One region of the Nonomuraea sp. bgisy101 genome, then DNA from elsewhere that is predicted to be linked to it. Evidence: riboswitches for the same ligand, from Rfam matches in the RefSeq annotation. Region 1 holds a riboswitch; each other region holds the start of a gene.

Region 1 (10,404 bases):
CCGGCCGCACGACACGGAGTTCGACGACTTCCTGCTGCACGTGGACGGCTGGCTGTGCGAGGTGAAGGACGCGCAGATCCGTGACGGGCTGCACGTGCTGGGAGCCGCGCCCGAGGGCGCGGTGCGCGTCGACCTGGTACTGGCGATGCTGCGGGCCCGGCAGATGTGGGCGGGCACCGAGACGCTGCCTGGTCTGCGCGAGGCGCTGGGCCTCGCGGAGGACGGCTCGGCCGGCCTGGCCGACGTGGACGCGGCCGAGTCGGCCGCCAGGGCGCTCGTGGAGGGCATGGAGGCCCGCGGGTGGGACGTGACGGCGGCAGGGGAGGTAGCGGCATCCGTCCTCGCTCCCGGCTCCGCCCAGGCCGGGGAGGTGGCGGCATCCGTCCTCGCTCCCGGCTCCGCCCGGGAGCGGCGTGAGCTGGTGGCGCGGATCCTGGAGTTCGCCGCCGGCGAGGTCGTCCCCAGGCTGGCAAGGACGGGCGACGAGCTCGACCATCTCCTGCATGCCCTCGACGGCGGCTACGTCCCCGCGGGGCCCAGCGGCTCGCCGCTGCGCGGCCTGATCAACGTGCTGCCCACCGGCAGGAACTTCTACTCCGTCGACCCGCGTGCCGTGCCCAGCAGGCTCGCATGGGAGACGGGTCTGGCGATGGCGGACTCGCTCCTGGCCCGCTACCGCGCCGACACCGGCGAGTGGCCGCGTTCGGTCGGCCTGTCGGTGTGGGGCACCAGCGCCATGCGTACGGCGGGCGACGACGTCGCCGAGGTCCTGGCGCTGCTGGGCGCCAGGCCCGTGTGGGACGACGCGTCCAGGAGGGTCACCCGCCTGGAGCCGATCCCGCTCGAGGAGCTCGCCAGGCCCCGCATCGACGTCACGGTCCGCATCAGCGGCTTCTTCCGCGACGCCTTCCCGCACGTCGTGGCCATGCTGGACGACGCCGTCCGCATGATCGCCGCGCTGGACGAGGCCGACGAGGACAACTACGTCCGCGCCCACGTCGCCGCCGACCTCGGGACGCACGGCGACGAGCGCAGGGCGACGATGCGTGTCTTCGGCTCCAGGCCCGGCGCGTACGGCGCGGGCCTGCTCCCGCTGATCGACAGCCGCAACTGGCGGGACGACGCCGATCTGGCCGAGGTGTACGCCGTGTGGGGCGGCTTCGCCTACGGCCGTGACCTGGACGGCGTGCCCGCACGGCAGGACATGGAGAGCGCCTACCGGCGGATCGCGGTCGCGGCGAAGAACATCGACACACGCGAGCACGACATCGCCGACTCCGACGACTACTTCCAGTACCACGGCGGGATGGTGGCGACCGTACGGGCGCTGACGGGGCGCGCGCCCGCCGCCTACGTCGGCGACAGCACCCGCCCCGACGCCGTGCGCACGCGCACGCTATCGGAGGAGACGTCGCGGATCTTCAGGGCGCGCGTGGTGAACCCGAACTGGCTGGCCGCGATGCGGCGGCACGGCTACAAGGGCGCGTTCGAGCTGGCCGCGACCGTGGACTACCTGTTCGGCTTCGACGCCACGACGGGGGTGATCGCGGACTGGATGTACGACAAGCTCACGCAGACGTACGTGCTCGACCCCGTGAACAGGGAGTTCATGGAGAAGTCGAACCCGTGGGCGCTGCACGGCATCGCCGAACGGCTGCTGGAGGCGGCCGAGCGGGGGATGTGGGAGCACCCAGACCCTGACGTGCTGCGCGAGCTCCAGGAGGCCTATCTCAAGGCGGAGGGCGATCTGGAGGACGACACCAGCCGCTGAGCGAGCAGCGGGCTGCCCGCCCAGTGGAGGTGCAGGTAGGAGGCGGTCACCAGCGGGTCTCCGTGGCCGTCTCCGCCGCCCTCCCACCGGAAGAGGGGCTCGCCTGCGACGGTCACGGCCGTCCTGTGGAACTCGTGGCCGCGATAGCGCTCGCCCGCGCGGGTGAGCAGGGAGTCGCGGGTGGCCGTGGCGTCGCGGTAGCCGAGGGTCAGCCTGGGCGTCATTTCCGCCTTCGCCGCGATTTTTCCGCACATGGGGTGGTCGTCGAGGCTCTCGCACAGGTACAGCAGGCCCGCGCACTCCGCCGCGATCGGGCCGCCGAAGGCGGCGATCTCCCGCTTGAGCGGCTCGTTGGCGGCGAGGTCGGCCGCGTACATCTCGGGGAAGCCACCGCCGATCACGACGGCGGCCGTGCCCTCGGGCAGCGCCTCGTCGCGCAGCGGGTCGAACGTCACCGCCTCCGCGCCCGCCGCCCTGAGCAGCTCGGCGTGCTCGGCGTACCCGAACGTGAACGCCGCTCCCCCCGCCACGGCCACCACCGGCCCCGTTCCCTTGGCCGCTCCCGCTGCGACCCCCGGTCCCGGCCGCGCTGTGCCCGCCGGGCTCGGCCCGGTGCCGGGTACCGTCGTGCCCGCCGGGCTCGGACCGGTCCCTGGCCGATGGAGGGCGCCGGCCGGGCTCCACGCTCGTCCGTCCAGCGGGGGCGCCGTCCGCGCCAGCCGTAGCAGCGCCTCCAGATCGCACGAGCGGGCCACCAGCTCGCCCAGCCGGTCCACGGCGGCCACCGCCTCGCTCCCCCGTTCGGCGGCGGGGATCAGCCCCAGGTGGCGTGAAGGGGTCGACACCGCGTCGTCCCGCCTGATCGCCCCCAGCACCGGCGTCCCCGTGGCCGCCAGCGCCGACCTGCAGAGTTCCTCGTGCCGCTCGGAGCCCACCCGGTTGAGGATGACTCCACCCACCCGCACGCGAGGGTCGAACGTGGCGAAACCATGCACGACGGCCGCCACCGACCTGCTCTGCCGCGCCGCGTCCACGACCAGCACGACGGGCGCGTCCAGGAGCCTGGCGACGTGCGCGGTGGAGGCGAAGTCCGTGTCCGCTCTGCCGTCGAACAGGCCCATCACGCCTTCGACCACCGCGACGTCCGCGCCCGCCGCCCCGTGCAGGAACAGCGGCGCCACCCGCTCCTCGCCGGTCAGCCAGGGGTCGAGGTTGCGGCCCGGCAGGCCCGTCGCCAGCGCGTGGTAGCCGGGGTCGATGTAGTCGGGCCCGACCTTGTGCGGCGAGACCCGCAGCCCGCGCGCCCGCAGCGCCGCCATGAGCCCCGTCGCCACGGTCGTCTTGCCGCTCCCCGAGGCCGGCGCGGCGATCACCAGGCGCGGAACTACCACTCGATGCCCTTCTGCCCCTTCTGGCCCGCGTCCATGGGGTGCTTGACCTTGCCCATCTCGGTCACCAGATCGGCCGCCGCGAGCAGCTTCTCCGGCGCGTCCCTGCCGGTGATCACCACGTGCTGGTTCCCCGTACGGCCGGCGAGCGTGGCCACCACGTCGTCGAGGTCCAGCCAGCCCCATTTGATCGGGTAGGTGAACTCGTCGAGCACGTAGAACCGGTAGGCCTCGGCCTCCAGGTCGCGCTTGATCTGCCGCCAGCCCTCCAGGGCGTCAGCCGCGTGGTCCTCCTCCGCACCGGGACGCTGGATCCACGACCAGCCCTCGCCCATCTTGTGCCAGGTCACGGGCCCGCCCTCGCCGGAGTCGCCGAGGACGCGCAGGGCCCGCTCCTCGCCGATGCGCCATTTGGCCGATTTCACGAACTGGAACACGCCGATCGGCCAGCCCTGGTTCCACGCCCGCAGCGCCATCCCGAACGCGGCCGTCGACTTGCCCTTGCCGGGTCCCGTGTGAACGATCAGCAGCGGCCTGTTCCTGCGCTGCCGGGTGGTGAGGCCGTCGTCGGGGACGACCTCCGGCTTGCCCTGCGGCATGTCAGCTCGCCCTTCTGTAGTCGCGGATGAGGTCGTCCATCCCGTCGAGCGGGATGAGCCTGGCGCGCAGTCTGGTCGCCAGGCGTGCGGCCAGGCCGAGCCTCACCGGCCCTGACTCGCAGTCGACGACGACGCTCGCCGTGCCGGTGAGCAGGGCCGCGGCGCGGTCCACATCGCCGCCCGAGGTGGCGCGGCCGTCGGTCACCACCACCAGCAGCGGCCTGCGGTCGGGGTCGCGCATGCGTTCCACGCGCAGCACCTCGGCGGCGCGCGCCAGGCCCGCCGCCAGCGGCGTGCGCCCGCCGGTCGGCAGCGCGCGCAGCCTCGCCGCGCCCGCCTCGACCGACGAGGTCGGCGGCAGCGCCACCTCGGCGGCGCTGCCCCTGAACGTGACCATGCCGACCTTGTCGCGCCGCTGGTAGGCGTCGAGCAGCAGGCTCAGGACCGCGGTCTTGACGGCGGTCATCCGCCTGCGCGCGGCCATGGATCCGCTGGCGTCGACGACGAAGAGCACCAGGTTGCCCTCCCTGCCCTCCTTGACCGTCTCGCGCAGGTCCTCCTGGCGGATGAGCAGGCCGGGGGCGGAGCGTCCGCGTTCCTTCTGGTACGGCGCGGCGGCGACGAGCGTGGCGGTGAGATGGAGCGAGCGTAGCGGGCCATGGGGGGCACGGGAGCCTGTGGTGCGGCCGTGCGGGGTGCGGGCGCGCGACCGCCTGCCGGACGCGCCGTCGCCGAGGCCCTCCACCTTCAGCCACGGCACCCGGTACGGCGCCGCCACCCCGGCCACCTGGATCCGGCCTTCCTGGTCTTCGGCTCCTGCGGGGCTCTCGTGCGGCCCTGACGCCTCCCGTGGGCGCGAGTCGCCGCGGGGCTCGCCCGCGGGGGCTCCGTCCGCCGCCTGGGTGTCGCCGCCGGATGTCGCGTCCCCGCGCCGCCCGCCGTCGGCCCGCCCGTGGCCCTGCCCGCCCTCGCCCTGACCCTCGTCCTGCCCGTCGCCCTGACCGCCGTCGCCGTCGGGACCGCCCGTGGGGTCGTCCCCCGTCGGGGGCGGGGTGTCGGGGTCGGAGTCGTCGTCGGGGTGCTCGTCCTCGGAGGTCCTGGCCAGCAGCTCCTCCAGGAGCCGCTCGTCCAGTCCGGGCGCGTCGAACGGGTCGCGCCGCCGCCGGTGCGGCAGCGACAGCCTGGCCGCCACCCGCACGTCCTCGGTCGTCACCACCCTCGAACCCCGCCAGGCGGCATGCGCGACGGCGGCGTTCGCCGTGACCAGGTCGGCGCGCAGGCCGTCCACCTCGAACGCCGCGCACACCTCCGCGATCTGCCGCAGGCGGGCGTCAGGCAACTCCACCGCCCGGAGACGGTCCCTGGCCGCCGCGATCCCCGCCGCCAGCTCCGCCTCCTGCGCCGTCCACCGCGCCGCGAACGCTCGCGGGTCGGCGTCGTGAGCCATGCGCCGCCGTACCACCTCGGCCCGTTCCGACGGCTCTCGCGACGCCCGCACCTCCACCGTCAGCCCGAACCGGTCCAGGAGCTGGGGCCGCAGCTCGCCCTCCTCCGGGTTCATGGTGCCGACCAGCAGGAATCTGGCCGCGTGCCGGACGGAGACGGCCTCCCGTTCGACGTAGCAGGTGCCGAGCGCGGCGGCGTCGAGCAGCAGGTCCACCAGGTGGTCGTGCAGGAGGTTGACCTCGTCCACGTAGAGCACGCCCCTGTGGGCGGCGGCCAGCAGGCCCGGCTCGAACGCCTTGACCCCCTCCGTGAGCGCCCGTTCCAGGTCCAGCGAGCCCACCAGCCGGTCCTCCGACGCTCCCACCGGCAGCTCCACCAGCGTCGCCGCCCTGGTCACCGCCTGCTCGCCCGGCTCGTGCGGCCCGTCGGGACACTCGGGGTCCGGCGCGGAAGGATCACACGCGAACCTGCACGCCGCCAGCACCTCCACCGGCGGCAGCTGCGCGGCCAGCGCTCTGACGATCGTGGACTTCGCCGTGCCCTTCTCGCCTCTGACGAGCACGCCGCCCACGCGGGGGGAGACGGCGTTGAGCACCAGCGCCAGCTTGAGATCGTCCAGGCCGACGACGGCGCTGAAGGGATAGGTGGCGGTCACGGTGCGGCCTTCCGGTTGACGTACCCGATCCGCCAGCCCTCCGGGGTGGCGGACAACTGCGTGAGAGAAAGAGGGGCGAGATCGAAACGCGCGGCGACGAGAGGCCCGACTCCGAGGGCGTGCCCCACCGCCGCCCGTACGGCGCCGACATCGCACACGACCATCGCGCGCAGGGCGCCCAGGCCCGCGCCGGGGGCGGGAACCTGCTCGCGCGGGTGGTCGTCAGGGACTGCGGCGTCGCGGAGTCCTTCCAGCCAGCGGACGACCCGGGCCGCCGCGTGGCTGTGGGACTCGGCGCCGTGGGGCGCCGCGCCGGGGTCGGCGAGCCAGCGCGCGAAGGACTCAGGGTCCGCCTGGGCGACGTCCTCGTACGGCAGGCCGCGCCACCTCCCGTAGTCCGGTTCGGCCAGCTCGGGCACGACCACGGGCTCGAACCCGAGCGCCGCGGCGGTCTCCTGCGCGGCCCGGCCCGGGGCGACGAACGCCGTTCCCCCGGGTCCCTCGGGGAGCGTCCCTGCCAGGAGGTGGGCGGCGTCAAGGCTTGACGGGTCGGCACGTTCCTCCCCCGTGGGGAAGCGCGCGCCACGCATGCCGACCGTCAAGGCATGCCGGACGAACAGCACTCTGGTCAGCTGACCCGTGCCTTCACGCGTTCGCCCGCCGCGGCGAACAACAGCCCGAACGCCGCCCAGAACACCAGCTGGGTGCCGAGGGAGGCGACTCTGAAGTCCCACAGCAGGGCGGCGGGGAAGCCGGTCGGCACCTCGTCGACGCGCGGGAGGAGCGCCCACGCGGCGATCACAGGCACCAGGAAGGTGGCCCCTGCCACCAGGCCCTTCGCCCACACCCCGGGCACGGTGACCCTGCGGGCGGCGGCGACGGCGATCGCGATGGAGGCGAGGCCGACGAGGACCATGACGACGTAGAGGACCGTCCTCGAGTTGATCGTTTCAGGGTCGCCCACAGCGGGGGGGTTGGCCGGATATTTCAGGAAGGGGACAAGGATGATGGCGCCGAAGGCGGCCGCCGCGGCGGCGACGGCCAGCCCGGGCTCCGACCTGGGCCCCACCCTGCCGCGCAGCCCGGCGAAGACGAGGGCGAAGACGCCGCCCACCGCCACGCCGTACAGGCCGGTTGCGAGGAAGAGCCCGGCCTTCTGCACCGGTCTGCTGACCACGGCCTCTTCGCCGTGATCGTGGGAGGCCGCCGCGCCGTCGTCGTGCCCGTGCGGCTCCGAGGGAGCGGCGGACGCGGCCGCCTCTTCGAGGGCGATGGCGGCGTCGACGCGCGGCTCACCCACGAAGAAGGCGAACGCGCCCGCGACGAGTCCGGCCAGCAGGCCCACGAGCAGGCCCCTGACCACCAGGGTTCTCACCACGGCCGTGCCTCAGTGGCAGGGCACGCCGAGCAGATGACGCCCGTCGTGCATGAGCTCGTGCAGGAACGTGCCGGTCTGCGAGATCGCGCCGTTGTCCATCAGGACGAGGTACGCGAGCAGCATCAGGACGGGCACGGCCAGCAGCCAGCGCGTGAGACGGTGGAGCGGAATAGCGGTTACGGACGTGGACAGACCACTCATGTGAAGCCTCCTCAGGGATGACGCGTCCCGCTGGTCGAGGTCGCGGCGGTCAGGTGACCTGGCTCCCGAGGGTTGTATTCCCGGATACAGTGGCGCGTCCGCACCGGCATCTCACCGGATTTCCCCTGAGTCGCCGCGAAATCTACCGGAACGTATCCCTTTCTGTGGTTCTCGTCAACATCGCCCTGTTCTTGGAGCCCATGCTTCCCGGGCGCGGAGCCTCCCGAGCCTGAACGCCGTTCCAGGATCTCCTGGCCCGCGAGGCGGACGGTTCGCCGGGTTCCGGGGGGTTCGTGAGCAAGTGGTCACGGCTATGACAACGTTGCCATTGATCTTGATAGGACCTAGGGTGACGGCGACAGCCCCCAAGGACGCCGAGGGAGACCCCGTGCCCGTTCGCCTGTTGTCCGCCGAGTCGACCGACCTTTTCGTGGGAACGGACGCGCAGCCGTACCAGGTCCTCAGGGTCACCGCCGAGCAGGGCGAGCACGACACCGGCCTGGAGGTGCGCGGTGAGGGGATCGCGGGCCACGCGATCGTGCCCGCGGGCGAGGGAACCGTCGTGGTGGAGGTTCCGCTCGAGGTGAGCGCCCCGGTGGGAAGCACGCTCCACTGCCACGTGAGCGCGGCGGGCAGCGAGATCGCCGCCGAGGTGACCGTCGAGGAGCCCGGCTGGACGATGCACATGGTGTCGCACTTCCACTACGACCCCGTCTGGTGGAACACGCAGGCGGCCTACACCAGCCCGTGGGAGCTGCTGTCGGGTGACGCGACGACCAGGCCGCTGTGGGAGCGCAACGCGTTCGCGCTGGTGGAGGCGCACCTGGCGCTGGCCGCGCGGGACCCCGACTACAAGTTCGTGCTCGCCGAGATCGACTATCTGAAGCCGTTCTTCGACATCCACCCCGAGCGCAGGGCCGACCTGCGCCGCCTCATGGCCGAGGGCAGGGTCGAGCTGATGGGCGGCACCTACAACGAGCCCAACACCAACCTGACCGGCGCCGAGACCACGATCCGCAACATCGTGTACGGCATCGGCTACCAGCGCGACATCCTCGGCGGCGAGCCCCGGACGGCGTGGCAGCTCGACGCGTTCGGCCACGACCCGCAGTTCCCCGGCTACCTGGCCGCCGCGGGCCTGACGGGCAGCGCGTGGGCACGCGGGCCCTTCCACCAGTGGGGCCCGATCAGCAAGAACTTCAGGCAGGCCAAGAACGACGCCACGCTGATGCAGTTCCCGAGCGAGTTCGAGTGGATCTCGCCGTCGGGGCTGGGGGTCGTGACGCACTACATGCCCGCGCACTACTCGGCGGGCTGGTGGATGGACTCCTCGGCGACGCTGGAGGAGGCGATGACGGCGGTCCACGAGCTGTTCGCGAGCCTCAAGCCCGTCGCGGCCACCAAGAACGTGCTGCTGCCCGTCGGCACCGACTACACCCCGCCGAACAAGTGGGTGACCGAGATCCACAGGGAGTGGGCCGCCCGCTACGTGTGGCCGAAGTTCGTCTGCGCGGTGCCGCACGACTTCTTCGAGGCGGTGAAGGCCGCGACGAGCACGTTCAGCCCGCAGACACGCGACATGAACCCCATCTACACCGGCAAGGACGTCTCGTACATCGACACCAAGCAGGCCCAGCGCGCCGCCGAGGTGGCCGCGCTCGACGCCGAGCGGCTCGCCGCGTTCGCGTCGCTGCTAGGTCTCGGCCGCTACCCGCACGCGGCGCTGGACAAGGTGTGGCGGCAGCTCGCCTACGGCGCGCACCACGACGCGATCACCGGTTCCGAGTCCGACCAGGTCTACGTCGACCTGCTCACCGGCTGGCGCGAGGCGTACGACCTGGCCGCCGACGCCCGCGACCGCGCCCTCGACGCGCTGCTGGGGCGCGTGGCCGTGGACGGCCGCTCTGTCGTCGTCACCAACACGCTCTCCTTCGCCCGCGACGGCCTGGTCAGGGTACGGCTGGAGCCGGGGCTGCGGGTGGACGCCCCCTCGGTCGTCGAGGACGGCACGCACGTCTTCCTCGCCGAGGACGTGCCCGCGCTCGGCTGGCGGGCCTACCAGGTGATCGAAGGCGACGCCGACGAGTGGCGGCCGATCGAGGGCCACACCGTCGAGAGCGGGCGCTGGCGCGTCACCGCCGACCCCGCGCGGGGCGGTGGCCTGACCTCCCTCATCAGGGACGGCCACGAGCTGCTGACCGGCCTCGGCAACGAGCTGCGACTCTACGACGAGTACCCGCAGCACCCCGACATGGGCGAGGGCCCCTGGCACCTCATCCCCACGGGCGCGATCACCGGCACCGGCACCACCACCGCCACCGTGAGAGCCGAGACCAGCCCGCTCGGCTCCCGCCTGATCGTCACCGGCGAGATCGGCGACCTGTCCTACGAGCAGGTCGTCACGCTCAGGGACGAGCGGGTCGAGTTCGCCACCCGCGTCCTCGACCACGCCGGCGCCGACCGGCTGCTCAGGGTTCGCTTCCCCGCCCAGGTGCGGGGCGCGCTGCCCGTCTCCGACGTCGCGGGCGCGGTCGTCGGACGCGGATTCGCCCTGCCGGACGTCGACAGCGCCGAGCACCCGTGGACGCTGGACAACCCCGCCAACACCTGGTTCGGCCTGTCGTCCACCGCCCGCGTCGACCTGGGCGGGGCCGGGGCCCGCGCGATCGGCGTGGCGGAGATCGTCGTCCGCTCCCACGAGGAGGCGGCCGCCGCCCGCGATCTGGTGGTGGCACTGGCCAGGGTGGGCGTGACCGCCACGACCTCCTCGGCGTCCGGCTCCAGGTACGGCTGGCTCGACGTCGACTCCAACCTGCCCGACGTGCGCATCATCCTCGGCGGCCCCGGCACCAACCCGCTGGCCGCCGAGCTGCTGTCGCGCAGCGACCCCGCCTTCCTCGACGCGCTCGAGTCGGGCGCGAGCCGGGTGTGGGTGCCCGCCGAGAAGCCGCTGGCCGAGGTGTGGC
Region 2 (10,404 bases), on a different contig from region 1:
GCCCAGGATCGCGGCGAGGCCCTGCGCGAGAACGGCCGACTGGACGCCGAACCAGCCGAGCAGGCAGATCGCGATGACCATGCCGACCACGCCCGCGCCGTAGCGGCCGAACCCGGCCCACCTGGCGAGCACGGTCGTCGACAGGCCCTCCCGCATGCCCGCGACGCCGACGGCGATCGCGACGACCTCGAGGATGACGGCGCCGAGCGTGATCGCCAGGACCGCGTCCCAGAAGCCCATCCCCATGCCGAGCGTCGCGCCGAGCAGGAACTGCGAGAGCGCGCTCAGCATGCCGAACCGCTGGACCGCGACCGTCAGCCAGCCGTAACGGGCGGAGACGGGCACCCGCTGGAGCGCGTAGTCGTCGCGGGCCAGGCCCTCGTCGGATAACTCGGTGTTGATCGCCGCATCGGACATCCGATGCCCCTTTCTGCCGGTGGGAATCACGGGGCTCTTGTTGCGACGCTAGATTCACCGACGATCATTGGGAAGAGGCGATGTCGCGCCGCCCGGCCGCGCGGCCCGCCCCGGCCCTGGCGACCGGGAGCTCGAGGAGTGTCGAGGCCGGTGGTGTGGCGCAGGAGCCCGGGGGCTTGCTATACCGGGCAGGTCGCTGAAAGAGAAGGCATTGAGATCATGGAAATCTGGATCAACCCCGACTGCTCCAAGTGCCGGTCCGCGCTCTCCGTCCTGGACGCCGCGGCGGTCGGCTACACCGTGCGCCGCTACCTGGAGGATCCGCCGAAGGAGCACGAGATCCGCGACGTGCTGGTCAAGCTCGGCCTCGAACCGTGGGACATCACCAGGACGGGCGAGGCGCGAGCCGCCGACCTCGGCCTGCACGACTGGCCGCGCGACTCCCGCAGCCGTGACCGGTGGATCAGGGCACTGGCCGAGAACCCGACGCTGATCCAGCGGCCGATCATCACGGCCGACGACGGGTCGGCCGTGGTCGGGCGGACCGAGCAGGCCGTGCGATCGATACTCGGTTAGCGGCATGGTCCGCGGAGCGCGGGTGGGTTATAGTGCGCTGTCGTGGCGGTTCTCTCCCGCCCAACCTCCTGAGCGGATCCCCACGCGACCCGCCGGCCGCGGAGGCAAAGGGGACGCAGGAGCCTCGGGAGCGGCAGTCTGACCGGCTTCGCGACACTTCGCGGCCGCCAAGGGCTGCGGGCGTGGGCCGGGCCCTGGCGATGGCCGCGCGGAGAGTCGTCATGACCAGCAAGAAGCAGCTCAAGGCTCGCATCCGTGAGCGGATGGCCAAGACCGGCGAGAGTTACACCACGGCCCGCACGCACCTGCTCGGCAAGGCCGAGACGCACGCCGACGGCGGCTGGCGGTTCGTCGGCGGGCACCACCCCTCCAGCGCGGCGATCACCGCGATCCTCGCCAACCAGGGCGTCGCCATCAGCGAGCCGCTGGTGTTCCTCGCGGGTGGCGGCATCGGCGCCGGTTACATCCTGTGGGAGTTCCAGCACGACCAGACCCGGCACGTGACCCTGGGCTTTCGCAATCAGTGGCAGTACTACAACCGCTGGATGGACAAGACGCTCACCCGTCTCGGCGTGCCGTACGAGGAGCACACCACCGGCGGCGCCCGCGGGGCCAGTGACAGGCTCGCCGAGGAACTGGACGCCGGGCGGCCGTGCGTGATCCTTCCCGACCGCTATCACATCGGGTACTGGCGGCTGCCCGCCGCGCTGGACGGGCACGGCGGGCATCCCGTGGTCGCCTACCGGCGGGACGAGAACGGGGTGTACATCGACGACAGGGGCCAGGCGACGCTGCTCGTGCCGCGGGACCGCGTCGACGCCGCGCGTGCCAGGGTCGGTTCGTACAAGAACGTGACGCACGTCCTCGGCGACACCGTCTTGGACGAGGCGGCGCTGGCGAGCGCCGCACGAGAAGGGCTGCGAGACTGCGCCGGCCACCTGTCCGCGGCCTCCGACTCGTTCTCGCTGCCCGCGTGGCGCAAGTGGGCGCGGTTGCTGACCGACACCAGGAACGCCAAGGCGTGGCCGAAGGTCTTCGCCGACGGTCGCGGCCTGGCGGGGGCGCTGCTGTCGGTGTGGGAAGGCGTCGAGCCGGTCGGCATGGACGGCGGGAACCTGCGCGACCTGTTCGCCGGCTCGCTGGACGAGGCCGCGGATCTGGTGGGCGAGCCGCGCCTTTCCGGGCTGGCGGGACGGTTCAGGGAGATCCACGCGATGTGGCACGACCTCGCGGAGGCCGCGCTTCCCGCGTCGGTGCCCGAGTTCGCCAGGGCGCGCGAGCTGACCGCGGCGATCAGGGAGAGCGTCCTGGCCGAGGGAAGCGCCGGTGGCGCCCAGGCGGCAGCGGCGGGCGAGGAGCTGTGGAGGCTCAGGGCGCAGGCCGATCGGTCCGCCCCCGCCGGTGATCTGGCCGGTCTCTTCGCCGAACTCGGCACGCGGGTGGGCGCGATCTACCAGGCGGAGTCGGCGGCCATCGCGGAGCTGGCGGCACTCGTGCGCTGACCGGGGCCTCTTCGTCCGCTGAGCCTGTCCGCGGGTGACGTCAGTACCTGACGCGAGTGGCGATGATCTGCATGGCGAACTCCTGCTCCTCCTGCGAGGGCTGCCTCGTCCAGGTCGTGCCCGGGGCCTGCTCGGCCAGCATCCGGCTCAGGGCGGCGCCGAGCACGTCCGAGGGCTTGGCGCCCTGCATCTGCGTCCGGGTGGCGGCGTAGCGGTCGAGCACCCTGGCGTAGTCGACGAGCAGCGTGTTCGTGTAGCGGCTCTTCTCGCCGTCGGCCCGGTTGAGCGCCTCGACGTACTCGGGCTCGGGCTCCTCGAGGACCGCCTTCACGACGTCGAGGCGATCGCGGATCGGCTCGCTCGTGGAAAGGTCGCTCGCCTGGTCGTACATGGCCTGGACGGACTCCGGCGTGTCGCCCGCGAGCACCACGACCATGCCGTAGCCGCTGTCCTCCTCGCCGTACCCGCCTTCGACGCCGTCCACGCCGGGCGCCGACAGGGCGTCGCTCATGGCGTCGCGGAAGCCGTACTTGTCCATGCCGTCGATCTCGCAGGGCAGCCAGTTCTCCCGCAGGTGGAGCACCCCGACGCTCTCGCGGGCGGCGGCCTGGCCGAACAGGTGGCGTACGGCGCCCGCAGGATCGCTCATCGCGGCGGGTCCCATCGCCTTGAAGCGGTCGGCCATGAGGTGCATGGAGATCAGCATCGGCGGGTGATAAAGGCTCAGCACCCCGTGCTCGCCGTGGATGAAGAACGAGCCCACCTCGTTGTCGTAGGCCCCGAGCCCCGCCATGAACGCGATCTCTTCCTCCTCGCTGAGCCGCAGTTCCCACCCCCAAAGGCGGTTGACCTCGAACTGGTCGAAGCTCTCCCCTCTGAGCGGGTCGCGGAAGCGCCACCACAGCGCGACTCCGACGACCACCGCGGCTACCACCCCGAGCGCGATCCACATGGTTCGAGCGCCTTCCTGTTCGGATGCACAGGCGCAGGACCATAACACGATCTTCACTGAGCTATGGGACGGTTTGTCAGAGTCCCGGTCGAGCCGGTGATCGCAGGTGTGCGAGCATGGTCGGCGTAGGCGACGGCGGATCGAGGAAGCCGGTGAGAGTCCGGCGCGGTCCCGCCACTGTGATCGGTGAGCGGATCCCAGCAGGCCACTGCCCGAGTCGGGTGGGAAGGCGGGGACGAGCGTCGAGCCGGGAGCCAGGAGACTCGCGCGGTCGCCTCCTCAGCGGATCGGGGCGGATCTCCCCGGGAGAGGGAGGTGGTCGGCGTGCCGTACCGGCTGCCTGTGCTGCCGGCGGTGATCGCCGGAGCGGTCGCCGACGTGTCCACGATCGGCGGCTTCTTCGAGATGGGAGTCGGGCCGATCGGGCCGGGGTGGCGGCCGCTCGCCGATCTGCCCGTGAGACACCGGATCGACGACGCCGCCGTACGCCTGGGAACCGGCGAGACCAGGGTGGCGGCCTCCCTGCTGTTCCAGGGACTGGCCGCCCGCCTGTGGTCGCCCGTTGTCGGCGTGGCGGTGGCGCACGGCCTGCTCGTCGACGTCGATCCGTCCCAGGTGCACTGGTACCCGACCCCCTCCGGTCCGCTGCCGCTGCGAGCTCAGCGCCTGACCGGACGGCGGGTCGTGGGCACCTCCCTCGCCGAGCCCCTGTACCGCGCCGTGGTGCCCGGGCTGCTGGAGCCGCTCGCCCAGGCCGTCCAGGAGATCGTGAAGATCGCGCCGGGGCTGCTGTGGGGCAACGCGGCCTCCGCCCTCGCAGGCGCCGTCCAGACCCTCACCCGCGGGCGCCCCGAGCTCGCGGGACGCGCCATCGCGCTCGGTCGCGAGTTGCTCGCGCTCGGCGTGCTGCGCGGGAGCGGGGAGCTGGTCGAGCCCGCTCCCGACCGGCCGTTCTTCGTCCGGCGCAGCTGCTGCCTCTACTACCGGGTGCCCGGCGGCGGCATGTGCGGGGACTGCGTCCTGCTCGATCAGATCACGCGCCGCGAGCAGTGGGCGCTGACCATGCGCAGGGGCGGAGGATCCTGATGAGCCACGCCGCCCCGCCGATCGTCACGACGGGAGGACGCGCCGCAGCAGATAGGTGTCCATGATCCAGCCCTTGCGCTCGCGGGCCTGCGCCCGCAGCTCCCGGATGCGGTCGGCGACCTCGGGCACCGGCCCCGACACGAGGATCTCGTCCGGCGTGCCGAGGTAGGCACCCCAGTAGATGTGGTACTCCGCACCCAGGTCGGCGAAGGCGCAGCGCGCGTCGAGCATGACGACGACGTCGTCGGCCGCGACGGGGCCCTCCTGGGCCAGGCGGCGGCCCGTCGTGATGTGCACGGGCCTGGCCACCCTCGTCAGGCTGGTGCGATGCCGGGCCGTCAGCGCGGACACACTGGTGATGCCCGCGACGACCTCGTACTCGAACGCGACCCCTCCCCGCTCGACGACCTCCTCGATCCCGGCCAGCGTGCTGTCGTAGAGCCCAGGGTCGCCCCAGACGAGGATCGCGCCGGTCTCGTCGTCGCCGAGCTCGTCCCGGATGAACGCCTCGTACAGGTCGGCCCGACGCGAGCGCCACTCCTCGACGGCGGCGGCGTAGGCGAGAGTGGTCCTGTCCCGCTCGGGGTCCCGGGCCTCCACCAGCCGGTACGGCTCGCGGGCGTGCTCCTTGATCATGTCCTGGCGGAGCCCGACCAGGTCGTGCTTGGCCTCGCCCTTGTCGAGGATGAAGAAGGCGTCGGTCCTGCCGATGGCCTTGACGGCCTGGAGGGTGAGATGGTCGGGGTCGCCGGCGCCGATGCCGATGATGAGGATTCGCTTCACCCGGGAAAGTCTGCCGCCTCGGCGAATGGCCGGGCTCGCCGGGCCTGACCGAGGACGGCTCGTAGCGCAAAGTCACCGTTCAGCGCCATTGAGTGACGAGATTGTGGTGGGATGGGCTCCGTGCGACCCCCGACGAGAGGCCACCCGCATGCCCCCGATCCGACGCGCAGTCGCGCCGCTCATCGCCGTCCTGCTCCTGAGCGGCTGTGGAGCCGCCACCGGCGCGGCGCGACCCGCCGGTGAGCCGGCCGCGGCGACGCCCACGCCGGCGCCGTTCCTGACCCCGACGCCCGGGACGGGAAGGCCGCTCGGCAAGCGGCCGGCCAGGGACGGGAGCACCGTCTCGCCCAGGCCGGCCAAGAAGGCCCGCATCCCGTCGCCGCGCCCGAAGGCCACGAGGACCGCGCGACCGGCGCACCCCGCGCTCCGGATCGGTGTTCGTCCCGGCTCCTTCTGCTCGCCGCAGGGAGCGTTCGGCAGGAGCGAGGCCGGGACCCTGATGCGCTGCACCGCCCGCGGAGGCGACCCTGCCAGATGGCGGAGGGGCTGAGCCCGCCGTTCGGAAGGTCAGGCGGGCGACGGCGCGAGCAGGCGGCGCGCGACCTCGGCCGGGTGGGTGAGCTGCGGATAGTGGCCCGCTCCCGCGATCTCCGTCACGGGACGGCCGACGGCGGACACCAGCGGATCGTCGGATCCCACGACGATCTCCACGGGGACCGTGACCCTGGCGAGCAGGCGGCGCGACTCCTCGCGTTCGGCGACGGCCGTACGAAGAGCGGCGATGACCCGGCCCGCCACGCCGGGCCTGCGCAGGTCGGCCGCGGCGCTCGCCACGGCGGGCCCCTCGGGCAGGCCCAGCGTCCCGGCCAACCGGGCGGCGGACATCCGGCGCAGCATCGGGACGGCCGCCGCCGACCGGGTGAGCCGCGGGCCCGGTGCCTGCGCGAACGCAGGGGAGACCAGCACGAGCCCGCTGATCCGTTCCGGATGCCGGACGGCGAAGCGGAGCGCGGGACCGCAAGCCAGCGAGTGCGCGACCAGCACCGGCCGGGTGCGGACGGGGCCCATCAGGTCGTCCAGCCATGTGACCGGCGTCTCGTTCGCGGGGATGGGGGAGGAACGGCCCAGGCCGGGCAGGTCGGGGGCCAGGACCTTCCCGGGAAGCCGCGCGGCGAGGGGAGCCCAGAGGTCGGCGTTCATGGGCAGCCCGTGCAGGAGGACGTGGGCCGGGTCGTGGCGTTCGCCGTTCACCCAGGTGCGGCTCCCCGCCACCGGGTGGAAGCCGTACGGTTGGAGCCACGGCTCCCAGGCGCCGAAACGGGCGGCCACCAGGTCGTCGGCCCACCGGCGCAGGGCGTCGGCGACCGGCGGCATCTCCAGCCCCGCGGAGGCGGCGAAGGCGTGGGCGGAGTCCGTCGGGTAGCGGTCGGCCGACAGGAAGGACAGTGTCTCGGGGTCGGCGCCGGTCAGCGCGCGTGGCAGCCGCCGCACCAGACCCACGGGGACGGTACGGCGCGGCGCCCTGACGCCCGTGTGCTCGGCGATCGTGCTGATCAGCTCGGGCAGGAGGGGGGTGGCGTCGTCGAGCACCCAGTACTGGCCCGCCTCCGCCGTCGGCAGCCTCGCCAGGAAACGGGCGAAATAGTCGATCGTGACGACCGGCAGGAAGACGTCGGGCCCGCCGGGAAGCGCGGGCAGCCGTCCCTTCCACAGGTCCTCGACGAACGTGGCCAGGCCGATGTACTGCCCGGGGCCGATCACGGTGCTGGGGTTGGCGATGGACAGCGGGAGACCCAGCTCGCCGGCCCTGGCGCGGACGGCGAGGTCGCCCTCGAGCTTCGACGCCTCGTAGGCGCCCAGCCTGCGGTAGTCGGGGCGCCCGTCGGACGCGCTCACCCGGTAGCCGCTGACGTGCACGAGCCGCCGCAGGCCGGGCAGCGTGGCGGCCCATTCGAGCACGTTGAGCGCCCCTGTGACGTTGGTCGCCCGCGCCTCGTCCACGCCGAGTCCGAACCCGAAGCGGGCGGCGGCGTTGTAGACGTCGCGCGCGTCGGGCAGCCCGGCGAGGGGGCGGGTGATGTCGGCGTGGACGACGGTCAGGCGGCCGGTGTCGATCCCTCGCCTGGTCAGCCACGGGGTGAGGGTGTCGTCGCGGACGGCCGCCGCGACGTGCTGGTTGTCGTTGAGCAGTTCGGCGACGAGTGAGCGGCCGATGAAGCCGGTCGCCCCGAAGACGATGGCGTCCATAGAACTCCCTAATAGATCGGTCTACATATTTTCTGGCCCTGAAAGAGGCCCGCCTCCTTCTCGAGGCGGGCCTGTGCGCGACAGCCCGTTCAGCGCAGCAGCACGGCGATCCGGCGTCGGACGCGGCGCAGCGGCTCCCTGTCGCGATGCGCCCTAGCCAGCAACAGGGCTCCCTCGACCAGGGCCAGGATCGTGACCGCGAGGTCGTCGGCGTCAGGGCGGTCGCCGAGCAGTTCGCGCAGCGCCGCCTCCCAGCCGGTGTAGACCTCCGAGCACACCTCCTGCAGAGGGTCGCTGGTGGCGGCCATCTCCAGTGCCACCGTGGCCACCGGACACCCCTTGCGCCAGCCCGACTCCTCCAGCCGCTCGCCCAGCCAGTCCAGGACCCCCGCGACGAACTCCTCGGCGGATGAGCCGGCGCCGGCCAGCTCTGCCATGGCAGAGCCGATCTCCTGCCCCGCCCGGCGTACCGACTCGCCGACCAGTTGCTCCTTGCCGCCGGGGAAGTGGAAGTAAAGAGAGCCCCTGGGGGCCCCGCTGGCCGCGATCACCTGGTTGAGCCCGGCGCCGAAGTACCCGCCGCCCTCGATCAGCTCCTGGGTCGCGTCCAGCAGCCGTGTCCGCGTCTCGGCGCCCTTCTGTCCCATGAGCACAAAATAGACCGGTCTTCATATTCTGCGCAACCCGCCCACCTCGCCGGGTCCCGGGACGGTCGTCGCCGGGCCTGTCTGGTTGATCCGCACTGGGGGCCAAAAGGGGTGAAAAGGAATTACTGCCGCTATCGATATGGCGGTACGTCCAAGGTCTTTCACACATGTGATCTTTTTGCTTGGCGATAGTGTGATCGACAGACTCCCAGGGGTATCCCGGTGCGTGCCGTCGCTGTCGCAGCGCGGTCGAAACGAGGGTTGTGAGAACCCCCAAGTCACTGGGAAGTCAGATGCCCTTTAGTGGTATGAGGCGGGCCGAAGGCCCGCGTTTTGGCGGTCGGGCATTGGCGTGGGCCGCCACGGCGACGATCGTTCTCACCATGTCGATCCAGGTGGGAAATGCGCATGGCGACACAGTGCGATTCGATCGGGCAGGCATGACGTCCGGCCCCGGAGAATACGCCGGGCGATCGGCCCTGTCGCTCAGGGAGCCGTGCACGGCCGGGCGGTGCGCCCCCTGCGACTGTGGCCGCGGCAGGTGCACATGCCCGCCAGGGCCGAAGGGCCCGCGAGGTCCTGCCGGTCCGAGAGGTCCGAAGGGAGCCACGGGTTCGACCGGTCCGACAGGCCCCAGCGGCGGACCGGTGGGCGCCACCGGGCCCACGGGACCGAGAGGGGCGACAGGCGCCACCGGGCCCGCGGGACCGAGAGGCGCGACGGGCGTCTCCGGTCCCACCGGTCCCACCGGACCACAGGGGGCGACGGGTGCCTCCGGCGAGAGCGGCCCCACAGGTCCGACAGGTCCGACGGGCGCGACGGGGGCATCCGGCGCGTCGGGGGCCTCGGGTGCGACCGGCCCCACAGGTCCCACGGGCCCCAGAGGCGCGACAGGGATGTCGGGCCCGGCGGGGCCGAGCGTGAGCATCGACAGCGCCCAGCGGAGTGACAAGTACTTCACCCTGCTCGTGCCCGCCACCGGAGGACTGTTCGTCCGCGACTCGAGCAAGTCGCCCACGTGGCAGAACCTCACGCCGATCGTTCCCGCCGGCGAGACGGTGATCGCCGCGACCATCGTCGACCAGGGCGAGCCGCCCAGCAACGATGTCCACATCTCCATCCTCACCTCGGACGGACAGGTGTTCCAGTCGGCCTGTGTCGTCACGGGAATGTACACGTGGCCGGGTAACTGCGGGCCCTTCGTGAACAACACGCCGCCGAACAACTGACGGTGAATCAGGATACGACCGCGTCATGACGGGCGCCGCGCCGGAATTCCGGGCGCGGCGCCCGCGCATTCATTACCACGTGGATGCGCGACGCATAGGCGTCGGTGGCGTTCTTCGTTCCTGACGGACAAACGCTCCCCGATATGGTGTGGCCCTATCAGCGTTATTCGTGTCGTTTCAGGGGCGATCGTGGGACCAATATCCGCCACCGTTCGGCCGGCCCATGTCATTCCGCGCACGAAAAGGCCGGCCACGCGTCACCGGTCCTGGGTGTGGGCGATCGTGGCAGGCTGGGCGGCCCAGGCCGTTCTCCGCGTCGTACTCGGTTTCCAGCACGCCAGGCCGCTGCTCATCCCCGACGAGTCCGGCTACCTCCTGGCCGCGCGGCTCCTGTCGGGCGGGGCTGCGAGTGACCTGTCCTGGCGGACGTTCTACCAGGGCGGCTACGCGCTGCTCCTCGCTCCCGCGTACTGGATCAGCGACGACCCGGAGACGGTCTACCGCCTCGTGGTGGTCGTCAACGCCGCGATCGGCGCCGGCCTCGTGCCCCTGGCCTACCTCGCGTTCCGCCGCCTGCGCGTGCCGAGGGGCAGGGCGTACGTCCTCGCCCACGCGACCGCGCTCATCCCCTCAGCGGTCTATTACTCGCAGTTCGCGCTCACCGACGCCGTCCTGCCGGTGATCGTCCTTGGCTGGCTGCTCCTGCTGCACACCTGGCTCACCGGCGGCGGCCGATGGTACGGCGTGGCCGCGGGAGCCGCCGTCGCCTTCGCCTCCAGCACGCACGCCCGCGGCCTCGTCCTCCTCGCCGTGCACGGGTGCCTGCTCGCCTTCGTCGCCGTACGGCACCGCCGTACGACAGGGCGGGGCGTCTGGCTGCCGGGCGCCGTCACGGCAGGCGCGGCGGGCGCCGGGTGGGCGATGAACGCCTGGGTGCGGGAACAGATCTACCCCGGCGGTGTCGC
Region 3 (10,404 bases), on a different contig from region 1:
GCCCCAGTAGAGGGCCCACGGGATCATGACCGCGCCGGCCGTGACGAGCAGGCCGAGCCGTACCCGCTCGGAGCCCCGCCCGGCCGCGCGCCAGGCGCGGGCGGTCAGCACGGTGGCGACGGCGACCGTGACCACCAGTGCCTGCAGCAGCAGCCAGAGCACGGGCCTGCCCGCCAGGACGGGTCCGGGTTCGGCCAGCTTGCCACCCGTCATGACCAGGTACATCAGGTAGCCGAAGCCGCCGGCCACCACGGCCAGCCCCGCGCCCGCCAGCACTCTGGGCGCGGGGCCCGCGGCCACCGCCGTACCCCTGACCCTGCGGACGCCGGCGGCCAGCGGGTAGCCGAGGAAGGCGACCAGGAACAGCAGGAGCGCGGCGGCCTGCACGGGAGCCGACTCCCACCAGGCGGGCGGCGGCACAGGGATGGTCGCCGACGCCTGCTGCGCCTTCGTGCCCGCCTCCGGCGGGCTCGAACGGGGCGCGCGCCCGGAGGCGACGTCGGACACCCACGATCCGACCAGCTCGGGGTAGCCGGGCGTCAGCTCGGGCGCCCTGGTGACGCCGCCGTCGGGAGTGCGGTGGGCGGCGTGGTCCGCGCCGGTGAACAGGCGGAGCGTCACGTGCTCGTTGCCGCCCTCGGCCAGGGTTCTCGCCATCAGCGGAGGGCTCTCGACCGGCGGGGTCAGCAGGTCGTGCGTGCCCCAGATCGCCAGGACCGGCTGACGGACCTTCCGCAGCACGGGCAGCGGGTCGTGCCATGGCTCGGGGAACAGCCCGCCGTCGGAGATCGCCCGGTACAGCGTGGGCACCGAACGGTCGGGCAGCGAGCCCGCGACGCCGGCCTTGCGCAGGCCCGCCGAGACCGCCCACGCCTGCTGGCGCAGCGGCTGCAGGGAGTTGGCGCCGACCAGCACCACGAACGCCACGTCGGTGGAGCGTGAGGCGGCCAGCGGCACCACCCATCCGCCCTCGCTCAGCCCCCAGAGCCCGACGTGGGCCGGGTTCACGCCCGCCTGGCGGCGCAGCGCCGCCACCGCGCCGAGCGCGTCGTCGGCCAGCTGTGAATAGGAGCGCTCGAACAGCGAGTAGCCCTCGGTGCGCTTGTCGTAGACCAGCACCGCCATGCCGCGTCTGGCGAACTCCACGGCCTCGGTCATGAGCTTGGTCCTGGGCGTGCCCGCGCCGGCTCCGTGCACGAGCACGATCCCGGGGCGCGCGCCCTGCCCGCCTCTGGGGGACAGGACCGTGCCGCGCAGGGTGAGCCCGCCGCCGCCCGCGAAGCTCACTTCCGTCGTGGTCAGATCGGCCGGCACCGGTACGGCAGGCGGCGCCCCCGTCGCCGGTACGCCGGTCGTCGGCCTGGCGTGCGCCGCCGCCGGTGCGGCCAGCGCCACCAGCAGCGCCATCGCTGAGATCACTAATCTCTTCATGTTGCCGAACCTACTCTGCAGAGAGTTATCGGCAAAGACATGTCTGCAGAAATCCTTCTGGAGGACTAGGGTGCTCGTCATGAAGGATGACGAGCCGTGGGTCCTGGACGACCCGGGCAAGCTGAAGGCCCTGGCCCACCCGATGCGCCGCGCCATGCTCCGTCACCTGGGCCTGCACGGTCCCGCCACGTCCACGACGCTCGGCTCGCTGCTCGACGCCAAGACCGGCACGACCAGCTATCACCTGCGCCAGCTGGAGAAGTACGGGTTCATCGAGGAGATCCCCGAGCGGTCGGCCGGGCGTGAGCGGTGGTGGCGGAAGACGGAGACGGGAGACATCAGGCTGCCCCATCCGGCGCAGCTCGCGCCCGAGGACCGCCCGGTGCTGGCCGAGTTCCACCGGATCGGGCTCGAGGAGGACAAGGGGATCCTGCTGGAGCTCCTGCCCGCCGCCTACCAGGCCGATCCCGCGTGGGTGAAGGTCTCGCGCGCTCTCGGCCGGATGACGCTGGGCGAGCTGGAGGACTTCTTCGAGGAGTACATGCTGCTGCTGAAGAAGTACAGCCATCGTGCCGCCGACGCTCCTGAGCAGGCCCGGCCCCTGCACATCCGCCTGCTCGCCCTGCCCGCGGACCTGCCCGCCCCCGATGTGTGACTCTCCGCCTCCGACCAATAACATGGAGTAGCGGAGGGGTGGGGCGACGGGAGGGGCCTGCGCATGCGCCGTCGGGAGTTCGTCGCGAGAGCGCTGGCCGCTATGGCGGGCCTGGCCGGCTGCGGTACGGCCACGCGCCCGACCCCGAGCTTCTCCGTCGTGCCGGGAGGGGAGGCCTGGGTCCCCGTCGCGCGGGTGCTCGCGGGGCAGTTCAAACGCGACGGCGTGGCCGAGGGAGGGCCCCTGCTGACGGTGACCGGCCTGCCCGCGATCGCGGCCGCCGAGATGGCCGGGGTGAAGGAGACGGGCACCCCGCTGGCCAGGCTGGTCGGCGACGTCGAGGTCCTGGTCGTCTCCAACGCCTCCGTCTTTCGCGAGTTCGACGACTTCGCGCGGCGGCTGGTCGCCGACCCCGGCGGCACCGTGCTGGGCGGCAGGCCGCAGGGAGAGTCCGATCACCTGCTGTTCGGACTGGTCGCGCGCGGTCTCGGCGCGGACGCCAGGGTGCTCGACTACGCGGGCTACCCCACCACGGACGATGCGGCCGAGGCGCTGCTGGCGGGCAGGGTGGGCGTCGCCGCGGGCCCGCTCGGCGAGTGGCGCAAGCGCCTCGGCAAGGGGCGTCTCAGGGCGCTGGCCGTCTCCTCGGCCGAGCGGGTCGAGGACGTCGAGGCGCCGACCCTGCTGGAGTCCGGTGTCAGGGTCGACTTCGCCGACTGGTGCGCGGTGCTCGGGCCCAAGCAGATGAGCGAACGCGATCGCGCCCGGGCGGTCGAGGTGCTCGACGAGGTCGCCCGGTCCGCGCGGTGGCTGGACGCCTGCCGCGCCAGAGGGTGGAAGCCGATCCCGCTCAGCGGCGACGACTTCGCCGCGTGGCTCGGGTCCGAGGCCGGCAGGACCCGCGAAGTGCTCAAGGACCTGGGGCTGATCGACACAACTTGTTGGGGTAGTTGCGTCCGCGGCCACTAGATGTAGGATCCTGGTCGTCGCTGGTTCGCCCGAGCAGGGCGAAGCAAAAGGGAAGCCGGTGAGATGCCGGCACTGCCCCGCAGCGGTGAGCGGGAACGACCGCCGTCACGAAGCACTGGGCCCATGGCCTGGGAAGCGACGGCCAGTAGGAAGCTGACGTACGCCCGCGAGTCCGAAGACCTGCCAGCGGTGTGACCTGTCCAAGGCCTCGAGGGAGGGCCGCGGGGTCTCGCGGCGTGCCCGCGTGCTCTCGCCTGCCTTCACGGGGTGAGCTCGCGAGGAGAGAGCGTGACGCAGATCGTAGAGGTGGATCGCCGGCTGGCCATCGAGGAGGCCGCCGCCAGGGTGATCGCCGACCCGGAGAACTCCAGGGTCGCCGCCAGGCTGCTGGCCGAGCAGATCGCGGACGAGGCCGCCGCGCACGGCGTGAGGACCTTCTCCGAGTCGATCGTGGCCACCCACGCCGCGGGTCTGCTCCAGGACGGGCTGGCCGCCTTCGTGGCGGCCAACGCCGCCGCCCTCGACGCGCTGGTGGACGAGAGCGCCGACGACAGGTTCGAGTACTTCGGCCTGCGCACCGTCTACGACCGCTACCTGCTGCGCCACCCCGAGACGCGCGGCGTGCTCGAACGCCCGCAGCACTTCCTGCTGCGCGTCGCCTGCGGTCTTTCCGCCTCGGTCGCCGAGGCCGCCGAGCTGTACGCGCTGATGTCCACGCTGTCGTACCTGCCCAGCTCGCCCACGCTGTTCAACTCCGGCTCCCGCCGTCCCCAGCTCTCGTCGTGCTTCCTGCTCGACTCGCCGCGCGACGAGCTGGAAGGGATCTACGAGCGTTACGGCCAGGTCGCCAGGCTGTCGAAGTACGCCGGCGGCATCGGCATCGCGTGGACCAGGGTCCGCTCGCGCGGCTCGCTGATCCGCGGCACGAACGGCCACTCCAACGGCATCGTCCCGTGGCTGCGCACGCTCGACTCCAGCGTGGCCGCCGTCAACCAGGGCGGCCGCCGCAAGGGCGCGGCCTGCGTCTACCTGGAGACCTGGCACGCCGACATCGAGGAGTTCCTCGAACTGCGTGACAACACCGGCGAGGAGGCCCGCCGTGCCCACAACCTCAACCTCGCCAACTGGGTGCCCGACGAGTTCATGCGCCGCGTCGAGGCCGACCAGCCGTGGTCGCTGTTCGACCCCAAGCAGGTGCCGCACCTGACCGACCTGTACGGCGAGGCGTTCGACGAGGCCTACCGGGCCGCGGAGGCGGCGGGCCTGCACACCCGTCAGATCCCCGCGCGCACGCTCTACGGCCGGATGATGCGCACGCTCGCGCAGACCGGCAACGGCTGGATGACCTTCAAGGACGCCGCCAACCGCGCCTCCAACCAGACCGCGCGCCCGGAGAACGTCATCCACCTGTCCAACCTCTGCACCGAGATCCTCGAGGTGACCAGCGACGGCGAGACCGCCGTCTGCAACCTGGGCTCGATCAACCTGGCCGCCCACCTGGCGGGCGGCACCATGGACTGGGTACGGCTGCGCGCCACCGTCAGGACCGCGGTGCGCTTCCTGGACAAGACGATCGACCTGGGCTTCTACCCGACGCCCGAGGCCGAGACCGCCAACCTGCGATGGAGGCCGATCGGGCTCGGCGTGATGGGCCTGGCCGACGTGTTCTTCTCGCTGCGCCTGCCGTTCGACTCGGCCGAGGCGCTCGCGCTGTCCACGCGCATCGCCGAGGAGATCGCGCTGGCCGCCTACGACACCTCCGCCGACCTCGCCGTCGAGCGCGGGCGTCACCCCTCCTACGGCGACACCAGGGCGGCGCAGGGCGTCCTGCACCCGGACCACTACGGCGCCGGCGACTCGCCCGAGTGGACCGCCCTGCGCGCCAAGATCGACAGAACCGGGCTGCGGAACTCCCTCATGATCGCCATCGCGCCGACGGCGACGATCGCCTCGATCGCGGGCTGCTACGAGTGCATCGAGCCGCAGGTGTCGAACGTCTTCAAGCGCGAGACCCTGTCCGGCGAGTTCCTGCAGGTCAACCGGTACCTGGTCGCGGACCTGCAGCGTCTTGGGCTGTGGACGCAGGAGATGCGCGACGCGGTGAAGCGCGCGGACGGCTCGATCCAGGACATCCAGGGGATCCCGGCCGAGCTCAAGACCCTGTACAGGACGGCGTGGGAGCTGCCGCAGAAAGCGCTCATCGACCTGGCGGCGGCGCGGACGCCCTACATCGACCAGTCGCAGTCACTGAACCTCTTCATGGCGACGCCGACGATCGGCAAGCTGTCGTCGATGTACGCCTACGCGTGGAAGCAGGGGCTGAAGACCACCTACTACCTGCGCTCGCGCCCCGCCACCAGGATCGCGCAGACGACCGTGCAGGCGGCGCCCGAGCAGGCGTTCACGGTGAGCGAGGCGGTCGCGTGCTCGCTGGAGAACCCCGAGGTGTGCGAGGCCTGCCAGTAGGACCCGCCGCCCCGCACGACAGACGTTCCGTTCGCAAGGAGAAACACATGCTGCTCGACCCCGGTATGGACCTGACGCTGCGCCCGATGCGCTATCCCGACTTCTACGAGCGCTACCGGGCCGCGATCCGCAACACCTGGACGGTCGAGGAGGTGGACCTGCACAGCGACCTGGCCGATCTCGCCAAGATGTCGCCCCAGGAGCGCCACCTCATCAACCGGCTGGTCGCCTTCTTCGCCACCGGCGACTCCATCGTCGCCAACAACCTCGTCCTCAACCTCTACCAGCACGTCAACGCCCCCGAAGCCCGCCTGTACCTGTCCAGGCAGCTGTTCGAGGAGGCGGTGCACGTGCAGTTCTACCTGACGCTGCTCGACACCTACCTGCCCGACCCCGACGAGCGCGTGAAGGCGTTCGCCGCCGTCGACAACATCCCCTCCATCCGCGACAAGGCCGAGTTCTGCTTCCGGTGGATCGACTCCCTGTCCGACCTGCAGCGGCTGGAGACCAGGCAGGACCGCAGGACCTTCCTGCTCAACCTCATCTGCTTCGCCGCCTGCATCGAGGGCCTGTTCTTCTACGGCGCCTTCGCCTACGTCTACTGGTTCCGCTCCCGCGGCCTGCTCGGCGGCCTGGCCACCGGCACCAACTGGGTCTTCCGCGACGAGTCGATGCACATGGAGTTCGCCTTCAGCGTCGTCGACACCGTCCGCGCCGAGGAGCCCGACCTGTTCGACGACAAGCTCGGCGAGCAGGTCACCAGGATGCTGGAGGAGGCCGTCGCGGCCGAGCTGGCCTTCGCGAGCGACCTGTGCGGTGACGGCATGTCGGGCATGACCGTCGGGCAGATGCGTGAGTACCTTGAGTACGTCGCCGACCAGCGGCTGCGCCGGCTCGGTCTGCCCATTAGGTACGGCACCGCCAACCCCTTCGCGTTCATGGAACTGCAGGACGTGCAGGAGCTGGCGAACTTCTTCGAACGCAGGGTTTCCGCATATCAGGTCGCGGTTGAGGGCAATGTGACCTTCGACGAGACATTCTGAGACATTAGGGGGCATGATTGTGTCGCCGATGAACTGGCTCATCCTGATCGGTTCCGTGCTCGGGGCGGTCATCGGCGTCGAACTGGTTCGCAGGGTCCTGCTCAAGGCCGGCCGTACCTGGGACTTCCTCAGGCACCTGGTGGTCAGGTGCACCTGGCCCGGGTTCGCCGTGGCGGCGGTCGTCGCCTTCAACGCCGCGTTCGTCCCCACCATGGTCAGCTCCTCGGCGAGCCCCATCGTCGAGCGTCTCACCGGCGTCGTCACCATCGCCGCGTTCACCTGGCTGCTCATCCAGGCCGCCTACGCGGTCACCGATGTCGTCCTCGACCAGCTCGAGCGGGTCGAGGAGAACAACCGCAGAGCCCGGCGGGCAAGGACCCAGATCACCCTGGTCCGCAGGGCCGCCGCCGCGGTGATCATCGTGATCTCGTTCGGCGCCGCGCTGTTCACCTTCCCCGAGGTGCGGGCGCTCGGCGCCGGACTGCTCGCCTCGGCCGGCATCGCGGGCGCGATCGTCGGCATCGCGGCCCAGTCCACGATCGGCAACATGCTCGCAGGGCTGCAACTCGTCTTCAGCGACGCGTTGCGGCTCGACGACGTGGTCGTGGTCAACAACGAGTGGGGCAGGATCGAGGAGCTCACGCTCACCTACGTCGTGGTCCGCTCGTGGGACGAGCGGCGCCTGGTCTTCCCCGTCTCCTATTTCACCCAGAACCCGTTCGAGAACTGGACCAGGCACGGCAGCAGGGTCATCGGGCACGTCTACTTCCGCGTCGACTGGTCGGTGCCCGTGCAGGAACTGCGCGAGGAACTGCACCGGTTCGTCAAGGACCACCCGCTGTGGGACCAGAAGGACTGGACGCTCCAGGTCACCGACGTCCAGCCCAACGGCCTGGTGGAGCTGCGCGCGCTGATGAGCGCGGCCGACTCGGCCTCGGTCTGGGATCTGAAGTGCGACGCCCGCGAGCACCTCGTGACCTTCCTGAAGACCCACTACCCGCAGGCGCTGCCCCGCTTCAGGGTCGAGAGCTCCTCCTTCGGCGCCTTCGCCGACTCAGGCTCCGGGGGCTGGCCGAAGGACCCGCGTGGCGCCCGCGATCAGCGCGGTGGCCAGAACCCACCCTGACACCACCAGCGTCCACGCCACCCACGCCGTCCACCCGGCGGGCTCGTACGCGCCGCGCACCTCGAACACGCTCACCGGCACCAGCAGGTCGAGCGAGTAGACGAACGCGTTGAACGTGCGGGTCTCGCCGGGGTCCACCTGTACCGGCGGCATCCGTCCGAAGATGACCGTTCCCGCGGCGAGCAGGACCACCGCCCACAGGCCTGCCAGCCACGAGCGGTAGCCGTACCCGACCATGAGGTCGAGCAGCCGCCCCCACACCCTGCCGGGCGCGCGCAGGGTGCCGCGCCGCTCGCGCTGCTTGGCCAGCAACGCCCGCCGCGCGTCGGGCTCGTGCCCGATGCGCCGGTACCACGAGGCCAGCTGCTCGTACGGCTGCGGCCGGTACCCGTTCGGATCGTGGCGCAGCCAGCCGAGCCGTTCGGCGAGCGTCCACGGCCCGCGCAGCGACTCGTACGTCAGCCCGTCGAGCTGCACGGCGTCCGGATAGGCGTCGGGGGAGTCGAGCAGCACCCCGAAGCGGGAGTAGCCGAAGTTGATCCCGCCCTCGACCACGTCGGGACGCATGATCACCTCGTCGGCCTGCATGTGGCTCAGGTGCAGCGCCCTGTCCGGCGACCGGAGCTCGGCGTGATGGAAGGACAGGACCCCGTCGACCCGCGCGCCGCGCATCCTGATCGTGCCGTCGGCGCGGAAACCGTTGCTGAGCTCGGCGGTGGCCGCCGTCATGAAGTCGGCGTTGATCGAGCCGACGTGCGCCCGCTCGAGATAGAGGCCGCCGGGGAACTCGCCGCCGATCAACCGCAGCCCGCCGTGGGCGCGCAGGCCGCGCAGGAACGTGCCGCCGCCCACCGACAGGCCACCCGCCCACAGCGCCCACTCGTGCATGGTGTCGCCCGCCTCGCCCTGGGGCTCGCGCACGTCGCCGTGGGCCGACTCGGACGTGGTGGTGCGCGGCGGCGGCGCGGAGAGCGTCGTCCTGGACAGCCGGCACTGGCCTTCGACGCGGGCGTTGTCCAGGCGTACCCCCGCGTGCACGGTCGAGCCGTCCAGCTCGAACAGGCCGTCCACCTTCATCCGCGAGCCCTTGAACCTGGTCAGCTCGCAGCCGCGCAGCCTGACTCCCCTGGCGGTGGCGTCGGACAGGTCGACGGGTTCGGCGACGTGGCAGTTGAGCAGGTAGAGCGGGACGTCGATGGCCGCGCCCGACAGGTCGAGGGCGCCGGTCACGCGGGCGCCGGCCAGCCGTACCCCCGGCACCTGGCCGGGGGTACGCTCGACCGCGCCGAGGAGCAGCGCGGCGATCACCTCGGCCCGCACCTCGCGCTCGCGCCCCCAGCGGTCGGCCTGCGACGGATCGTCGAGTTCCCTGTCGCCGGCGCGCAGATCCACCCATGCCCCGCTGGGAAAGGCCCGCCACAGGCGGCGTTCGGCCGGCGATAATCTGCGCACGGGTGAGATTTTAATCTGTGGCACTTTAGCGAATTGCCTTTTACCTTTGTGCTGTTCGCGAGAGAGAAAGCGGTCCAAGCCGTCAGGCTATTTCTCTCTCAGGTCTGACCGGCGGGAATGGCGCCCCCCGGATGGATGTGAACGCCACTCGCCCCGGGCATGGAACCACGCCGCCCACGCCCGGGGTCACACCTCATGCGGTACCGCGGGCCGGACCCCGAGTTCGGTGAGAAGTCCGGCGATCTTGCCGGCGCGCAGCGGGTCGACGGGCAGGACATGGCTCGTCCACCAGCGCGCGGCCTCGGGGTTCGGCCCCGCCGGCACCTGGCCGAGGTAGTCGTTCAGCGGCGGGTCGTAGATGAACCCGGGCACGACGCCCCGCTGCTCGAGCTGGGCGACGACGGCGTCCCTGTCCTCGACCACGAGCGGGACCCGCAGCAGCGGCTGGGGCTCGGCGTGGCGCACCCCTTCGGCGGCCCACGGGGTCTCGCGCAGCAGGCGTACCCCCGCCAGACGCGGCTCCCTCTCGCGGTCGATCACGCGGAACCTGGAGTTCTGGTACCGGCGCACGAGCGGGCCGTGGCGCATCCGCCAGTCGGCCTGGTCGATCGACAGCCAGTAGTCGAGGGCCGACAGCAGTTCGGCGTCCGTGGACCGCGCGTCCCCGCCCCCTGCCGCGGCGGGCGCCGCGGCCAGCGCCGCCTTGAGCTCGGGCTCGCGCGAGGGCAGGCGGTGCCCCGTCCACGTCATCAGGCCCAGCCGCTTGAGCGCGTGCCAGATGGGCCGCACCAGCCCCGTGCGGTAGATCGTCTCCCTGATCACGGGCCGCATGACGGCCGCGAGCTGACGTCCGGGCACGAGGAGCTCGTCCCTGGCCTCCTCCAGCGCCCTCAGATCGGCGGGGTCGGCGCAGGTGAGGAAGGCGCCGGACATCGCACGGCCGTGCTTGGCCAGGCTGTAGACGCCCGCCACGCCGAACGTGCCCGCGAGCCGCCCGTCGACCGTGGTCAGCATGGCGTGGGCGGCGTCGTCGATGATCGTCACCCCGTGGCGCGAGCAGGCCTCCCGCAGTTCGGCGATCCGGTCGGGCTGGCCGTACAGGTGTGTGGTGAGGACGCCCGACACACCTGTCCAGTCGACGGCGGGCACGTCGATGTTGCCATCACGCCACGAGACCGGTGCCAGCACGGGGGTCAGCCCCGCCGCCAGCACCATGAACAGCACGATCTCGCAGTTGGTCGGTGCCAGCAGCACGCTGTCGC

Evidence for each region. Region 1 has a riboswitch for cobalamin ahead of AC3EO4_RS04425 (CbtB domain-containing protein). Riboswitches for the same ligand answer to the same signal wherever they lie in the genome.
Region 2: linked by a shared signal. The riboswitch ahead of AC3EO4_RS44635 ((2Fe-2S)-binding protein) and the one ahead of AC3EO4_RS04425 (CbtB domain-containing protein) in region 1 are both predicted to bind cobalamin.
Region 3: linked by a shared signal. The riboswitch ahead of AC3EO4_RS39515 (ribonucleoside-diphosphate reductase subunit alpha) and the one ahead of AC3EO4_RS04425 (CbtB domain-containing protein) in region 1 are both predicted to bind cobalamin.

The regions. Positions count from the first base shown of each region.
Region 1 covers NZ_JBYITD010000002.1:177,439-187,842, reverse strand. The annotation lists gene cobN (cobaltochelatase subunit CobN) at 1-1,771, shown strand, start outside; gene AC3EO4_RS04450 (cobyrinic acid a,c-diamide synthase CobB) at 1,726-3,147, opposite strand; gene cobO (cob(I)yrinic acid a,c-diamide adenosyltransferase) at 3,156-3,758, opposite strand; gene AC3EO4_RS04440 (VWA domain-containing protein) at 3,760-5,859, opposite strand; gene AC3EO4_RS04435 (histidine phosphatase family protein) at 5,856-6,482, opposite strand; gene AC3EO4_RS04430 (CbtA family protein) at 6,488-7,237, opposite strand; gene AC3EO4_RS04425 (CbtB domain-containing protein) at 7,247-7,438, opposite strand; cobalamin riboswitch at 7,470-7,599, opposite strand; gene AC3EO4_RS04420 (glycoside hydrolase family 38 N-terminal domain-containing protein) at 7,788-10,404, shown strand, end outside.
Region 2 covers NZ_JBYITD010000035.1:86,349-96,752, forward strand. The annotation lists gene AC3EO4_RS44615 (purine-cytosine permease family protein) at 1-417, opposite strand, end outside; gene AC3EO4_RS44620 (arsenate reductase family protein) at 637-993, shown strand; gene AC3EO4_RS44625 (BtrH N-terminal domain-containing protein) at 1,215-2,495, shown strand; gene AC3EO4_RS44630 (hypothetical protein) at 2,536-3,447, opposite strand; cobalamin riboswitch at 3,545-3,730, shown strand; gene AC3EO4_RS44635 ((2Fe-2S)-binding protein) at 3,772-4,533, shown strand; gene cobF (precorrin-6A synthase (deacetylating)) at 4,558-5,316, opposite strand; gene AC3EO4_RS44645 (hypothetical protein) at 5,465-5,866, shown strand; gene AC3EO4_RS44650 (alpha/beta fold hydrolase) at 5,884-7,563, opposite strand; gene AC3EO4_RS44655 (TetR/AcrR family transcriptional regulator) at 7,653-8,210, opposite strand; gene AC3EO4_RS44660 (hypothetical protein) at 9,131-9,439, shown strand; gene AC3EO4_RS44665 (hypothetical protein) at 9,722-10,404, shown strand, end outside.
Region 3 covers NZ_JBYITD010000027.1:129,891-140,294, forward strand. The annotation lists gene AC3EO4_RS39500 (alpha/beta hydrolase family protein) at 1-1,431, opposite strand, end outside; gene AC3EO4_RS39505 (ArsR/SmtB family transcription factor) at 1,511-2,086, shown strand; gene AC3EO4_RS39510 (Bug family tripartite tricarboxylate transporter substrate binding protein) at 2,150-3,055, shown strand; cobalamin riboswitch at 3,060-3,257, shown strand; gene AC3EO4_RS39515 (ribonucleoside-diphosphate reductase subunit alpha) at 3,344-5,521, shown strand; gene AC3EO4_RS39520 (ribonucleotide-diphosphate reductase subunit beta) at 5,569-6,564, shown strand; gene AC3EO4_RS39525 (mechanosensitive ion channel family protein) at 6,593-7,690, shown strand; gene AC3EO4_RS39530 (hypothetical protein) at 7,619-9,142, opposite strand; gene AC3EO4_RS39535 (DegT/DnrJ/EryC1/StrS family aminotransferase) at 9,329-10,404, opposite strand, start outside.